One region of the Bradyrhizobium sp. 40 genome, then DNA from elsewhere that is predicted to be linked to it. Evidence: predicted binding sites of a transcription regulator. Region 1 holds the regulator's gene; each other region holds the start of a gene.
What was found. Region 1 encodes PhoB, which activates phosphate uptake and scavenging genes when phosphate is short. Its sites were predicted from a motif close to TGTCATNNANCTGTCAT; they were not measured.

Region 1 (2,199 bases):
TCTGATCTTTAAGTCCTTATGTACCGGCGTAAACGTTCGGGCGTTCAAGACGCGCCCGGCGAGCCTTAAGGGATTCTGGCGGCACGGGTTTTTGAAGGCTTAGGCATTCGCTGCGAGGCCCCAGGATGGCTGGCGCGCAGCGAGGGAAAGGGTGCAATGACGGTTTTGACCTGGTCCGATGATCGCGTCGAGCAGCTGAAAAAGCTCTGGGAGGCCGGACTTTCGGCCAGCCAGATCGCGGCGGAGCTCGGCAATGTGACCCGCAATGCCGTGATCGGCAAAGTGCACAGGCTCGGCCTTTCGGGCCGCGCCAAGAGCCCTTCATCGGCAGCGCCGCGCCCGCGCAAGGCGCGCCCCGCGCAGCACATGATGCGGGTGAGCCGCCCGATCTCGCGCGGCAACACCGCGCTGGCGCAGGCCTTCGAGGTCGAGGCTGAGCCGGATCCGGTCACCTATGACAACGTGGTGCCGATGAGCCAGCGGCTGTCGCTGCTGGAATTGAACGAGGCGACCTGCCACTGGCCGGTCGGCGATCCCTCAAGCCCGGACTTCTTCTTCTGCGGTGGACGGGCGCTGTCCGGCCTGCCCTATTGCGCCCAGCACTCGCGCGTCGCGTACCAGCCGGCGTCGGATCGGCGGCGTGCACCGGTGAAGCCGGGGCCGCGGTAATTACGGCAAGTCGTCGCGCGAAGACGGCTCAACGATTTCAGTCTCGTCCCGGCCTAGTGCGCAATTGCGCGCGGGGGGCCGGGACCCATACTCCGAGCGCGCAGTTGCCGTGCGAAAGGGGTCGCTCCGAGTCTTCGCCAAACCACGTTCGGTGGTTATGGGTCCCGGATCAGCGCTCGCTTGTCCGGGACGACGTCGAAGAATTCGGGACAGCTTGCCAACAAACAAGGCTGCAACCCTATACCTGCTCCGCCTTGGCAAACCGATCATCCAGCGCGTAACCGGCGCCGCGGACGGTGCGGATCGGGTCCTGCTCGCGGCCGAGATTGAGCAGCTTGCGCAGGCGGCCGATATGCACGTCGACGGTACGCTCGTCGATATAGATGTCGCGGCCCCAGACGCTGTCGAGCAGTTGCTCGCGCGAGAACACCCGTCCCGGATGCTCCAGGAAGAACTCCAGCAGGCGATATTCGGTCGGACCGAGATCGATCGGCCGGCCCGAGCGCGCCACGCGGCGCTTGTCGCGGTCGAGCTCGATGTCGCCAAAAGCAAGGACGGTGGCGAGCCGCTCCGGGCTTGCGCGCCGCAGCAGGCCTTTCACGCGCGCCAGCAGCTCCGGCACCGAGAATGGCTTGACGATGTAATCGTCGGCGCCGGTCGCAAGACCCCGCACCCGCTCGCTCTCCTCGCCGCGCGCGGTGAGCATGATGATCGGGAGCTGCTTGGTCTCGGGACGGGTGCGAAGCCGCCGGCACAACTCGATGCCTGACAGGCCCGGCAGCATCCAGTCGAGCACGATCAGATCGGGGATGTGCTCCTTGAGGCGGGTGTCGGCGTCGTCGCCGCGCATCACCGTCTCGACGTCATAGCCGTCGCCTTCGAGGTTGTAGCGGAGAAGCTCGGTCAGGGCTTCCTCGTCCTCAACCACCATAATGCGTGCGCCCATCGGGTCGTCGCTCCCTTAAGTCTTCAGGTGTTCGGTACCGTGTTGGCGAAGGTCGTCATGTCGCCCTTCGGCCGCTTGTCGGTGATCGCCTGGCCCTCAATCATGTAGAACACGGTCTCGGCGATGTTGGTGGCGTGGTCGCCGATCCGCTCGATATTCTTGGCGCAGAACATCAGGTGAATACAGAACGAGATGTTGCGCGGATCCTCCATCATGTAGGTGAGGAGCTCGCGGAACAGCGAGGTGCAGATGGCGTCGACTTCCTCGTCACCCTTCCACACCGCCATCGCCGCCGGCAAATCATGCGCGGCATAAGCGTCCAGCACCGACTTGACTTGCTGCTGCACGAGGTCGGTCATGTGCTCGAGGCCGCGGAACAGCTTGAGCGGATGGAAGTCCGTCTCCAGCGCCGCAACGCGCTTGCCCATGTTCTTGGCGAGGTCGCCGATGCGCTCGAGATCGGTCGCGACGCGCATGGCGCCGACGATCTCGCGCAGATCGACCGCCATTGGCTGGCGCCGGGCGATGGTGAGCACCGCGCGTTCCTCGATGCGCTTCTGCAGCGCGTCGAGTTCAGTGTCGAT
Region 2 (2,199 bases), 3.1 Mb from region 1:
TTCTTCCAACGTCTTGGCGAGCACGCTGGCGCAGTCGTTGCGGCCGAGTTGCTTCGCCCAGGCGATCAGACTGCCGTAGCGGACGATCTCGTAATGCTCCGCCGCCTGTGCCGCGTTGATCAGCGCGGCGTCGAGCACCGCCTTGTCGGCGACTTCGCCGGCGGTCTCGTCGGCTTCCTCGATGATGCCGTCGATCGCCGGGCAATCGACCGCCTTCACCTGCGCACCGTGCATCTTGAACACTTCCTCGAGGCGCTTCACGTGCTCCTTGGTTTCTTCGAGGTGCGTCAAAAAGCCCTGCTTCAGCTGCGGATCGGTCGCCTTATCCGCCATTTTCGGCAGAGCCTTGGTGAGCTGCTGCTCGGCGTAATAGATGTCCTGGAGCTGATGCACGAACAGGTCGTTCATGGTTTTGATGTCTTTTGTGAACAATCCCATCGGTCCAATCCTCTCGGGTTGTGGGAACACGGAGGCACCGGCTTGCAGGAGAAGCCGGTTATTCCGCCATGTTCGATTGCTGATGCGGCACTAACCAGCGCGCGGCATCGTCGTTCCAAAAAAGCCCGCATCCCTTGCGCTGGAACAATGTTGGCCGTGCAGGATCTGAGACCATGTCACGGACGGACGCGACCGATCCCACGACTCATATGCTTAACGCGCGTCCGATGTGAACCGCGTATGACAAAGTGGCTGGTCCAAGCTGGTCCAAGGCAGAACCTATCCTTGTCAAGGGCTGCACAAGTCACTGTTTTTGCCTTAAATGAGCTACATCATGCCTAGCGATCCAAGCCCACATCGGGCACTGATCGCATCCGACCGGCCAATGTCTGGCCTGGTCGGTCTTGCCCCCCGCCGGGAGGATGAATGCACGGACTGCTGACCGCGCTGAAGCGCGGCTTCAAGAGATGGATCGGCTGGCGGCGACTCGGCGTTGCGGCGAGCGTCTTCATCATTGCGTTCGCGATCACCACGCTGGTACGGACGCTCAAGGGCATCGACACCGGGGTCATCCTGACCGCGTTGACCGAGATCCCCCGCGGTAACATCGGGCTGGCGGCGATCTGCGTATGCTTCGCGTTCTGTACGCTGACCTTCTACGATTTTTTTGCACTGCGAACGATCGGCAAGAAGCACGTGCCCTATCGCATCGCAGCGCTCTCCAGCTTCACATCGTATTCGATCGGCCACAATATCGGCGCCACCGTCTTCACCGGCGGCGCGATCCGCTTCCGGATCTATTCGGATTACGGGCTGAATGCGATCGATGTCGCAAAAATCTGCTTCCTGTCGGGCCTGACCTTCTGGCTCGGTAACATCTTCGTGCTCTCGATCGGCATGGCCATCCATCCGGATGCCGCCTCCTACATGGATCAGCTGCCGTCGTCGATCAACCGGCTGATTGCGCTCGGCGGCCTCGCCTCGATCGGCGCGTATCTGGTCTGGCTGTGCATGGGCGAGAAGCGCCGCGAGCTGGGCCAGAAGGGCTGGAAGGTGGTGCTGCCGTCAGCGCCGCTGACGCTGGTGCAGATCCTGATCGGCGTCGTCGATCTCGGATTCTGCGCGCTGGCGATGTACCTTCTGGTGCCGGCCACGCCGCAGATCGACTTCCTGTCGCTCTCCGTGGTGTTCATTTTGGCGACATTGCTCGGCTTTGCCAGCCACGCCCCCGGTTCGCTCGGCGTGTTCGACGCCGCCATGCTGGTGGCGCTGCCGGAGTTCGGCCGCGAGCAGCTTCTGGCCACGCTCCTTGTCTTCCGCATTCTCTATTTCGTGATCCCGTTCGGACTGGCCATCTCCATCATGGGCACACGCGAGCTCTGGATGAATGTGGTGGAGCCCTGGCAGGAGCGCCGAAGGCTGGCGGAGGCCTGCGCGCAGGCCAACCTGCCCAAGCAGGTGGCAGCGATTGAGCGCGAGCGGTCGCTGCGGCAGGCCAGCAAACGCTGAGCATGATGCGGAAAAGTGCGAAGCGGTTTTCCGGAAAGATCATGCTCCAACGATAGTCCGCTAGACGCCGGCCAGCAAAACCGTCAGACCGATGTTGCAGGCGGAGAGCAGCTCTCTTATTTCCGCCTCAACTTTGCCGTTGAAAATGCGGGCCATGATCCTTGTATCCCTTCGCCGTTTCCTCGCTGGTGCCCTGCTGCTCGCCGGGCTCCTCACCGCCCTGCCGCTGGAGCGGGCGGCCGCGCAGGACGC
Region 3 (2,199 bases), 380 kb from region 1:
GGATCTGCGGCTTCGGCGCCGACGGCCCGCGCGGCGGCAATCCCGGCTATGACGCCATCATCCAGGCCATGACCGGCATGATCGCGGCGACCGGCTCGCCCGAGAGCGGACCGATGCGCATCGGCGTGCCGCTGGTCGACATCGGCACCGGCCTCTACGCGGCGATCGGCATCCTGATGGCGCTGTCGGAGCGGCAGCGCTCGGGCCAGGGCCAGTTCCTCGAGACCACGCTGTACGAGACCGGTCTCGCCATCATGCATCCGCACACCGCGAATTATTTCATGCATGGCAAGCCGCCGGCGCTCACCGGCAACGAGCATCCCAACCTCGTGCCCTATGCGATCTTCCCGACCAAGACCGACAACATCTTCATCGGCGTCGGCAATGACGGCACCTTCCGCAAGCTCGCCAAGGAGATCGGCAAGCCCGAGCTCGGCACCGATCCGCGCTTTGCGCGCAACAAGGACCGCATCGCCAATCGCGAGGCACTGCGGGCCGAGCTCGCCGCCGTGTTCAGCCAGCACGAGGCCGAGCCGCTGTGCAATCGCCTGCTCGCCGCGGGCCTGCCCGCAGGGCCCGTGCAGAAGATCGACCAGGCGTTGACCAACCCGCACACGATCGCGCGCGGCGATATCATCGAGAAGGATTGGTACAAGGGCGTGGCATCCCCGATCCGGCTCGATCGCAGCAAGCCGAGCCTGCGGCGCCTGCCGCCGAAATTCAGCCAGCACGCGGCCGAGGTGCTGGGCGAATTCGGCTACTCCAGGTCCGAGATCGACGCGATGGTCGAGCAGGGCACGGTCTGCGGACCCGAGCGCAAGCGCTAGCGCCTCGCCTTCCACATCCGACGGCAATGCCGCACTGCGGTGCGGGCGCTCTGTGCATCGCGAACGGAGGACGCTGCGCGCGCGGCATTCGCCTATTTGACAGCTTCCCTTTTCCAGCGCTTGCCGCTTTCGTTTCGGCCGCTTACACAGTCATGTGAACGTCATATGGCGCTGCTAGCGCAAGCGATCATTTTTGACGGCCCAAGGGAGGTTTACTTGATGGCTCTTCGACACTTTGGAGCGGCTGCCGCTATTGCACTCACGGTTGGACTATCGGCCTCACCGGCCTTGGCCGTGACCGAAATCCAGTGGTGGCACGCGATGACCGGCGCCAACAACGACGTCATCGTCAAGCTCGCCACCGACTTCAACGCGTCGCAGAGCGACTACAAGGTGATCCCGACCTACAAGGGCAACTATCCCGATACGATGAACGCCGGCATCGCGGCGTTCCGCGCCGGCAACGCCCCGCATATCATGCAGGTGTTCGAAGTCGGCACCGCGACCATGATGGCCGCGACCGGCGCCGTGAAGCCCGTCTACAAGCTGATGGCCGACGCCGGCGAGAAGTTCGACCCCAAGATCTACCTGCCCGCCATCACCGGCTATTATTCGACGTCGAAGGGCGAGATGCTGTCCTTCCCCTTCAACTCGTCCTCGACCGTGATGTGGGTCAACCTCGACGAGCTGAAGAAGGCGAACGTCGAGATTCCGAAGACCTGGCCCGAAACGTTCGAGGCCGCCAAGAAGCTGAAGGCTGCCGGTCACGACACCTGCGGCTTCTCGGGCTCCTGGATCACCTGGGTCAATCTCGAGCAGCTCTCGGCGTGGCACAACGTGCCGCTCGCCAGCAAGGCCAACGGCCTCGACGGCTTCGACACCGTGCTCGAGTTCAACGGACCGCTTCAGGTCAAGCATCTCGAAACCCTGGTCGAGCTGCAGAAGACCAAGACCTATGACTACGCCGGCCGCACTAACACCGGCGAGGGTCGCTTCACTTCCGGCGAGTGCCCGATCTACCTGACCTCGTCGGCCTTCTTCGGCAACGTCAAGGCGCAGGCCAAGTTCGCCTTCACCGCCGTGCCGATGCCGTATTATCCCGACGTCAAGGGCGCGCCGCAGAACTCGATCATCGGCGGCGCTTCGCTGTGGGTGATGGGCGGCAAGTCGGCCGAGGAATACAAGGGCGTCGCAAAGTTCCTGACCTTCCTCTCGGACACCGACCGCCAGGTCTATATCCACAAGGCCTCGGGCTACCTGCCGATCACCAAGGCGGCCTATGCCAAGGCAAAGGAAGAGGGCTTCTACAAGGATCAGCCCTATCTCGAGACCCCGCTGCTCGAGCTGACCAACAAGGAGCCGACCGAGAATT

Region 2: IVB40_RS12205 (YbhN family protein) is a predicted target of PhoB. The motif match lies at 668-684, and genes of this name have one in related genera.
Region 3: ugpB (sn-glycerol-3-phosphate ABC transporter substrate-binding protein UgpB) is a predicted target of PhoB. The motif match lies at 976-992, and genes of this name have one in related genera.

The regions. Positions count from the first base shown of each region.
Region 1 is NZ_CP064688.1:6,975,548-6,977,746, forward strand. Features, by position in the region: gene IVB40_RS33455 (GcrA family cell cycle regulator) at 157-669, shown strand; gene phoB (phosphate regulon transcriptional regulator PhoB) at 908-1,615, opposite strand; gene phoU (phosphate signaling complex protein PhoU) at 1,639-2,199, opposite strand, start outside.
Region 2 is NZ_CP064688.1:2,564,522-2,566,720, reverse strand. Features, by position in the region: gene IVB40_RS12210 (ferritin-like domain-containing protein) at 1-438, opposite strand, end outside; gene IVB40_RS12205 (YbhN family protein) at 865-1,947, shown strand; gene IVB40_RS12200 (hypothetical protein) at 2,102-2,199, shown strand, end outside.
Region 3 is NZ_CP064688.1:7,354,734-7,356,932, forward strand. Features, by position in the region: gene IVB40_RS35100 (CaiB/BaiF CoA-transferase family protein) at 1-827, shown strand, start outside; gene ugpB (sn-glycerol-3-phosphate ABC transporter substrate-binding protein UgpB) at 1,047-2,199, shown strand, end outside.